Regions from separate parts of the Metabacillus sp. YM-086 genome, predicted to be linked through region 2. Evidence: riboswitches for the same ligand, from Rfam matches in the RefSeq annotation. Region 2 holds a riboswitch; each other region holds the start of a gene.

Region 1 (2,203 bases), on a different contig from region 2:
GAGAAATGAGGGTAGAGGAAACATTACATATTCCTCTTACTGAATTAAACGTCATTGTTTTTGATATCGAAACAACAGGTTTTTATCCTGATCAAGGGGACCAAATTATTTCAATAGGTGCAATTAAAGTAAAGGGAGATGAAATTAAAGAAGAGGAAACCTTTTACTCACTTGTTCGCTCAGAAAAACCAATTTCTAATGAAATTAGTTCTTTAACAGGTTTAACAAACGAGCAATTAACAACTGCTCCGCTGTTATCCGAAACCTTGTTTGAATTTTTTCGGTTTGCCCAGGACTATACACTTGTTGCTCATCATGCAAACCATGAAAAGATGTTTTTACAGCATGCCTCTTGGAAGCTATACCGGGCACCATTTAAGCACCGTCTTGTAGATATGTCCTTCTTGTACCGAATCGCAGAGCCTGAAGCAAAGCTTATTACTCTTGAAGAATGCTGCAACCATAATGGAATACCGATTATTGGTCGACATCATGCTCTGGAGGATGCCAAGTTGACCGCTCAGTTATGGAGTATTTATGTTAATAAGCTTAAAAGATTAGGGTGTGAATCTTTAAAGGATTTATATGAACGTTATACAATGGTTTAATGAAAAGGGTTATCTAGGTGATAGCTCTTTCTTTATATAGGAAAAGTTTCAGAATATAATGATTTATCTTAAAAAGATAGCCAAATTATGTTATAAGTAGTATGATAGTACTACAAAATTTTTAGACAGAATTGCCGAAATTATTTGTATATAATATAAAGAAATGGGCAAACCATTTGAAAAAATGGGACGCAAAACTAAAGGGGCTTATCATTTTATGCCAGCCAGTTGCAGATATGATTAACTTTGAACTTGTTAGTGAGCTGTCCTTATTTTTATCATTTGGGCAGTTTTATTATTTTACAGAGAGTAATAGAGGCGAGAAAGGGAGAAAGAACATCATGAAAATCCGTAATGTTTTTAAGAATAATGTATTAAAAGGTTTTGACAGAAACCTCACGATTAGAAAAAAATTAATCATTGCCTTTGCATGTATTTTACTTGTACCAAGTCTTGCTATAGGATTTATTTCTTATCAATCTGCAAAATCTGAGTTACAAGATAGCATGCTTCAAACAGCTAAGGAAAGTGTGCAACTAATTGATTCCTCTATGAATTCACAGCTAATTCCTATAGAAAAGGACATTGAATATTTTGCTCAGACAGCAAAAACGGCTAATGCAAAAATTGATATCGAGGAAATTTCGAAAATTAAATTGAAATTTAATCAATATATTGAAACAAAACCAGGAGCACAAGCGATTTATATTGGAACAGATACGGGTGAAATGATTGTTTCGCCGAAAATTCAACTTCCTGATGATTATGACCCACGTGATCGTCCTTGGTATACATTAGCAATGGAGAATAAAGGAGAAGTTGTTATAACAGATCCGTATATTGATGCTAATACAAATGAAACATCAGTTACATTTGCTAAAGTTTTAAATGATGGTTCAGGTGTAGTGGCAGTTGATGTGAACTTAAATGTACTAAAAGATATGATAAGTGTAGTGAAGGTTGGGGAAGAGGGCTATGTAACAATTGTTGATAAAACTCAAACTTACTTAATTCATCCTTCTAAGCAAGGTGAAAAGGTAACGGGTGATTGGGTAGGAAAATTATTTAAGAGTAATATTGGTGAATTTTCTTATACTATAGATGGTAAAGCGAAGGAAATGGATTTTATTACAAATGAATTAACAGGCTGGAAAATTGCTGGTACGATGTATACTAGTGAAATCTCAGAAGCCGCTAAAGGAATCTTTTTAAAAACATTAGCTGTAGTACTAGTATCATCTATTCTCGGAGCTATCGTTATTTTTGTTATTATACGTTCTATTTTACAACCAATTCGTATTTTAGTTGCTTCTTCAGAAAAAATTGCTAATGGAGATTTAGCGGTTGATATTAACATAACTTCTAATGATGAAGTAGGACAATTGTCCAAGAGCTTTAACAAAATGGTCGAAAATTTACGTGCAGTGGTTGTAAGTCTTCAAACAGCATCAGAAAGGGTGAGTTCCTCTTCTGAAGAGTTGATTGCTAGTGCAGATCAATCGACTGCTGGAACTAAACAAGTAACAGAAGCAATCCAACAGGTAGCTAGTGGAGCCGAAAGCCAAACACAGAAAATTGATGCAAATAATGCTGCA
Region 2 (2,203 bases):
CTTCCTTCAATGTTTCTTTTAAGTCATCTTTCATTTCTTGCTCTAGCTCTGCTTTTACTTCCTCACGAATTTCTTCTTCTGTTTTTGCTGCTTCCTCATTTTGCGAGCATCCTGCCAATGCTCCTGCAATAAATAAGCTACCTAATACTAGTTTCATTTTCATATCAATTCCTCCATATTAGCTCACAAGTTTTTTCACTGTTTCTAATTCAGCTTCTTTTATGTTGTATCTTGGTTTGTAGTTCGTTAGGAATTCATGTAGGTCATATGATGAAGTAAAAACTGGTGTTTTCTTTGTTTCTACATATACCTCTACTTGAGGGTTTGAGAAGAATACACTTCCTTCTACCCAAACTTTAATACCATTTTTTGATAAATGCTTTGATAAGATATGAACCTGACGTCTTACCTGTTTTACTGGATTTCTCATTTCCTTTGAGTACTCTCCGCCTTTGCGCCCTACCTTATGTTGAGTCCATGATCTGTCTTCTTCATTACCTGCAATGGTTCCATTATGATTTTTCACTTCAACAACAAAAACTCCATTTTTCCCAATAATGACATGATCAAGCTCAGCCCTTCCTTCCTCAGTAGAAAGCTGAACAGAACTATAGACCTCATAGCCTTCCGGGAGATTGGCCAGGATTTCTGTTGTACGCTCTTCTCCACTTATTCCAGCACGCAATGTTGAATATTTCCTCCAAAAGTAGGCACCAATCCAACCCGGTACAATAGGTAATAGATGAAAAATACCATTAAAGTGAAAGCCTTGGAAAAATGCAATGAAGTAAGCTATTGGTGGAATCCAAAACAGGATACCTAGGGTTAAATATGTGTTTGCCTTCTTTGATAAAGCATTGCTGCCTTTATGTATCGTTGCCATCTCTTCACTTCTCCTTTTTAAAATAAAAAAGACTACTAGACATATTTCGGCCAGTAGTCGTAACAATACAGTTCGTGTATCGGTAGCCCGACGATCATCATTCTAATTTAATAGAATATTAGACTCGTGGCTTTGCGTCCTACCCTTTCGGAAAGTTTGCCAAAAATAAAGCTATTCAATTATCGTCATTGAACCATTACTATTTTCATAATGAAAGTTATTTTATAGTTATTTAGTCATGTTGATTATAAGGTCTTTTTTAGTGTTTTTCCAGATAAATATCATTTTTTCCAAAAAAAGTTTTTACTATTATTTGACTGATAGCTTCTGACGTAAGAGCTCCTTTTCACTTGAAAGACTACTTCTACACCTATTCCTATATTTTTTTCATCCCTTTTAAAAGCCTAAATGTTATTTCACTATAAAATAATAATGAGATGGCAATTGTTGCACCAACAAAACAAAAGTAAACATCCATATGAATTGCCACGTACCCTAGTTCCAGAAATGACGCCATGTTTATGACGCTTAATAGAAATAACATGAAAGAAAATACGTACATTCCCATCGCACTTACACGTTCCATTTTTCTACTATGCAATTAACTCACTCCAATTTGATGAATATTGTGGTATTTTTATTTCCATTACCTTTAGTCCTGCTAATCTTGATGACGTTACGAAGTTTGTATCATCTGAAGCTACAATGATAGAAGAATTGCCATGTTCCATTTCATACGCATAATGCTCGATAATGCGATCATCATTTTCTTTTTTTGTCAGCTTAATCGTGAGACCCTTTTTAAATTGAATGATCTGTTCCTCAGTCATCGTAATTTCTCTTGCATTCCCTATGCTAACCATATAATCGAACAAATCACTTGCTCTTGCAGCAGCTGCCCTAATATTTCGGTCTTCATTTTTCTTTAATCCGTTCCATTCATCTCAAACAATAGGGCTTATGACTACTTTGTATTTTTTGATGATGTCACATAAATCATTGTTTAATTTCATAAATACATTTGAATCGATCGCAATTTCATAGTCATTTTCTTTACATCTGTCTAACTCTTTCAAAATAATTGTGTTTAATATGAGAGAATTGGCCAGCCGTCTTTTAGGTTTTAATGTTTTTTCTAAGCCTTCTAATTCTTTATTGTGAATATACAAGTCCGTTGTGACTGCTTTTTTCTTCCATATGAATTCTTTCTTCATTTCTTGTAATTCCTTTTCTTTAACTTCATTTAATGCTATTAACTGATCTTTCTTCGTTACGACCTTTTCTACTTCTCTTCTGAAGTATTCTTCCTTACTTGCTAGT
Region 3 (2,203 bases), on a different contig from region 2:
ATCGCCACATGATTCCTAAACAAGACAACTAATATCGCCCCATCCCATAAAACCCCACAAAAAAAGCATGAACCCACCTAAGTGAATCCACGCCCAAATCCAAATCCCTACTCCAACTCCATCCAACTACCAACATGATGCACAGCAAACCCACCAAAACTTGAATAATCCTGGTATTGATCTAAAACAAGTCCTAACTGATTATTCATTTCCGCCTGACCTTCTTCAAAAAACGTAAAAAATCCGTCACTACTACCAAGATTCATCGTTTCAACTGCGATCGTTACATCTTTATTAAGCAACACAGCCAGATCCATCTCATATTTCACTAATTCAATAATGCCATTCGGGCCAACGGCTTTGTCGCGGTAGGCCATAATGGTCACTTCATCTGTATTTTTCAACGCCCATTCGGCTAGGTTTCCTTTTCCGTGCTTGTTACGGAAATTCATTTCATCAAACCAAAACGGAATGTCAACAGCGAGGCTGATATCTAATGCTGATGCGGTATTAGCGGCAGCTAAAATGGCTCCCTGGTATTTCAGAACAGCAGCACCATAGTTTGTTGTCCATTGCTCTGTTAAATATGGCTCAATATCAAGGTGAATTCCGGCGAACTTCTCACCAGCAGCTGCCCCGTTTTGATATCCACTAACCCAATTTGAAAAGTTCAAAAATGCTTTATTGTTAACACCCCAATTTGGTGCTCCATCTAACGCGTAAACATCCATACCTAGCTTTGCAGCTTCACTAATAAAAGTGTGATAGTAGGCAACATCAATACTACGGTCAATCTGCAAAAACACATGTGATACTTGCTTTGCTTCTAAAAACTGCAATGTAGCTTCACGGTCATACACAATTTTACTCGTATCCCAGAGCCATGTTGAATAATCTGGGGCACCCTCAGCTTGTGCTTTATGATTCAAAGCTAGACCTCCTAGTTGAGATCCTAATAAGAATAGTAATGTCAGAAGTACAACCTTCATTTTCATCATTTGCCTCTCCTTTTCATAAGCCCCATGGCCCAAAAAAGGAGCCTGGCAGCTTGGCAGCCGTACAATGTTCTCCATTGGGTAGGCCCATAGCTTTGCGTCCTTGCTTTTCAACAAGTTTGCCTTTTTCAGATTTTTCTTAAGTATAAGGGCTTGTCCGGTAAAAAGATATAGGAGTGGTTTCCTATCATTATTTTTCCCCTAAAATATAACAGGTAATTTCTGAAAAAATGTAATGAGAAAACAGCAAATGTCCTTTATAATAAATGATAGGGAATTCTGTCGAAAAGAATTCATTTGTACGGTAACAACTATGTGACTAAGGTGGGTGTACAGATGTTAAGAGGTTTATATACAGCAACAGCGGGAATGCTTGCACAGCAAAGACGTACTGAAATGCTTTCAAATAATATGGCAAATGCCAATACAGCGGGTTATAAAGCGGATCAAGCAAGTGTCCGCGCATTTCCCGAAATGCTTTTAAATAGATTGGAAAATAAATCAGTACCAACAACAAATGGTTCAAGCTTTGGTCAAATCACACCAATTGGTTCGATTAACACAGGTGCTTATGTTCAAGAACTACAAAGTACTTTTTCACAAGGTGGTCTTAAAGAGACTGGATTGTACTCAGATGTAGCTCTTTTAGAAGAGATTATTCCCTTAAATGCAGAAACAAATGTAAAAGGTGCTTTGTTTTTTGCGGTTCAAAATCAAGCGGGAGAAGAGCGCTATACTCGTAATGGCCATTTCACACGGGATAATAACGGGATCCTTCTTTCTGGTGGGAATCCGGTTTTATCTACAACTGGGCAGCCAATCTCCATTCAGTCTAGTGAATTCCAGGTAACGCCTGATGGCGAAGTGATTGCGGATGGAGAGTTCGTAGCGCAAATTGATGTTCGTTTTGAAGCGGATGTTCGTAACCTTGTAAAAGAAGGTAATGGTTTATACCGCACATTTAATAATGAAGAACTGCCAACAGCCGTAAACAACGAAAACATTCAATATAATCTAAGACAAAATTACTTAGAAACTTCAACAGTAGATGTTGGGCGTACGTATACAGATATGATGACAGCGTACCGTTCGTTTGAAGCCAATCAAAAGGTATTGCAAGCTTATGATAAAAGTATGGACAAGGCCGCGAACGAAATCGGCCGCATATAATAGGGGGTACTAGTAAATGCTACGCTCAATGATAACAG
Region 4 (2,203 bases), on a different contig from region 2:
AGCTGCTTCTTGTAAAATTGTTGCAAGGTATCGTATCGCATGATCTCCTGCCTGATGTCCTAATGTATCATTTATTTGCTTTAATTTATTAAGATCTAGCAAAACGAGGTCAAACATTTCTTTTCTATTTATGAGCTCTTGAATTTTTATTTCAAAAGCGGCCCTGTTTGATAAACCTGTTAAAATGTCATGGTATGCGAGATAATACTCACGTTTCCCCTTATTTTTGGCTTCTGTAACATCTTTTACCATAACAAATTGAAGTGTTTTTCCTTCAAGTAAAATAAAGTCAGAATCAAACGATAATATTATTTCTTCCCCTGTTTTATTAATAAATGAAAGTTCTTCGTTTGTAAGCCTAATACGATTTTGGAAAAAAGTTTGATGTGCTTTTATAAACCTTTCCTTATCAACCCCATTTAAAAAAGTTAGGATCGAATGTTGAATAAGTTCCTCATTGCTAACACCTAGATAATTGGCTACCTGTGGACTAGCCTCATGAACAATTCCCTCTTCATCCATAAGGAGGATCCCTAGTGGAGATCGCTGAAACAAGATGTTATATCGTTTCTCATACGATGATAAATAATCATATTTTGCCATACTTAGGAAGATCGCGTATGCCCAAAATAATGAGCCGTGCGGAACAAAGAAAGTGATAAAGTCAAATTCCGTATTCTGTAAAAGAATAGAGCCTACTAGCATCGTTATTGTCCATACAAAAAATGAGAGCATCCCTTTGAACCATAATTTTGCTGCTTGATTTCCCTTTTTCATTTCCTTTACTGCTAAGAAAAGGTTTACAGCAAGATAAGCAAAATCAACAATCCATAACAGTATTAACCCAGGACCTGGAATAAACATAGGGTCTAATGCGTTCTCATCAAAGCCTTTTAGCATCCATGAATCAAATGGAATCGTTGCGATCCCAATGATACCTGGTATAAATAATAGCTTAAATAACTTCCCGTTTTTGGTCTTATACATATTAGCATTGATTAAAAAAAGATGCAGTGATAACAAAGCACTAATAGCGATCGAACCATTTATCCAGTACACAACGATATGATCAAAATATTTAGGGTAAATAAGGAAAGAAGTAAATACGCCAAAAAACCATAGAGACGACGAAAGAAAAAATAAACTACATGTAATATGCTTCCAACTTTTTCGATTATGACCATAAACCATACCTGCAAAAAAAATAAAGATAATCGCAGGAATCAGATACATTAAACTGAAAAATAAAATTTGCAAAACCCTCACCTACTAAATAACACTAATGATGTTATAACCTCTTGCTTTCTAAATCTATACATTTAGAAAACCGATATAATATAAGAAACTGACAAAAAACAAAAAAACTGCTTAGCACAGCAGTTTTATGTAAAGATATGTAACCCGGCTGTCGTGCTGTGCGTAGACCCGTGGCTTTGCGTCCTATGCTTTCACATAGTTTGCCAAAAAATATTCTTTTAAAGTAGTATAGTCTATTTTTACTAGAAATGAAATAACTATTTTTTACATATATGAGTCCTCTTTACCATAATTAACTAAGAGTATAGCGAACGATGTCGAATTGTTAGTTTACTTCACAATGGTTACGACTTATTATCAGCCCCTTCTGTTCAGCTACCAACACAGCTTTATACAGGGTTGAGCTTTATTGCAAGCCTAGATAAACATGCTGTGCTTGAAGCACTTCACTCACAAAAGCAAATCATCGAAAAGGAACTCGAGCAACAAAAACAAGGAATGCGATCAAAAAAGCAATATATTGAGATTGACGAGATCACTTCGTTAACGTTTCAAAGCATTTTTAAGCAATATGAGCTGCAACTTGAGTTTCTTGAATCATTAATTAGTGTTTATGAGAAAAAGTAAAAAAAGGGAAGAATCCGCTCTTCCCTTTCTTAGTGTGGCTCTATATGGATATGAACTCTTTCAATATTATACATATCTCGAAGTCTTTCCTCGATTTTATCTGTAATGCCATGTCCCTCCACAACTGAAAGAGTGGATTTCACAAAAACGATCGCATCTACTGTGGTTTGATTACCGGATACGCGAGCCTTTATATCTTTTACGAAGGTAACTCCTGGTGTATTTTTAATCGTTTCTTCTATTTCTTTTAATTTCTCCGCATCATAGCCATCTGTTAAATCATGAACAGCTTCTTTAAATATTCCGTATGCAGTATGAA

What was found. Region 2 has a riboswitch for cyclic di-GMP ahead of ACEWK1_RS06790 (nuclease-related domain-containing protein). Riboswitches for the same ligand answer to the same signal wherever they lie in the genome.
Region 1: linked by a shared signal. The riboswitch ahead of ACEWK1_RS22090 (methyl-accepting chemotaxis protein) and the one ahead of ACEWK1_RS06790 (nuclease-related domain-containing protein) in region 2 are both predicted to bind cyclic di-GMP.
Region 3: linked by a shared signal. The riboswitch ahead of ACEWK1_RS09860 (amidase) and the one ahead of ACEWK1_RS06790 (nuclease-related domain-containing protein) in region 2 are both predicted to bind cyclic di-GMP.
Region 4: linked by a shared signal. The riboswitch ahead of ACEWK1_RS17740 (GGDEF domain-containing protein) and the one ahead of ACEWK1_RS06790 (nuclease-related domain-containing protein) in region 2 are both predicted to bind cyclic di-GMP.

The regions. Positions count from the first base shown of each region.
Region 1 is NZ_JBLUOI010000071.1:2,782-4,984, forward strand. It holds gene ACEWK1_RS22085 (exonuclease domain-containing protein) at 1-608, shown strand, start outside; cyclic di-GMP riboswitch class I at 765-844, shown strand; gene ACEWK1_RS22090 (methyl-accepting chemotaxis protein) at 950-2,203, shown strand, end outside.
Region 2 is NZ_JBLUOI010000010.1:84,801-87,003, forward strand. It holds gene ACEWK1_RS06785 (hypothetical protein) at 1-163, opposite strand, end outside; gene ACEWK1_RS06790 (nuclease-related domain-containing protein) at 179-883, opposite strand; cyclic di-GMP riboswitch class I at 962-1,054, opposite strand; gene ACEWK1_RS06795 (hypothetical protein) at 1,260-1,484, opposite strand; partial or broken gene ACEWK1_RS06800 (PIN domain-containing protein) at 1,477-1,812, opposite strand; gene ACEWK1_RS06805 (hypothetical protein) at 1,828-2,203, opposite strand, start outside.
Region 3 is NZ_JBLUOI010000017.1:20,871-23,073, reverse strand. It holds gene ACEWK1_RS09860 (amidase) at 108-998, opposite strand; cyclic di-GMP riboswitch class I at 1,040-1,129, opposite strand; gene ACEWK1_RS09855 (flagellar hook-basal body protein) at 1,332-2,165, shown strand; gene ACEWK1_RS09850 (flagellar hook-basal body protein) at 2,182-2,203, shown strand, end outside.
Region 4 is NZ_JBLUOI010000045.1:10,590-12,792, reverse strand. It holds gene ACEWK1_RS17740 (GGDEF domain-containing protein) at 1-1,257, opposite strand, end outside; cyclic di-GMP riboswitch class I at 1,393-1,472, opposite strand; gene ACEWK1_RS17735 (hypothetical protein) at 1,657-1,884, shown strand; gene ACEWK1_RS17730 (cation diffusion facilitator family transporter) at 1,914-2,203, opposite strand, start outside.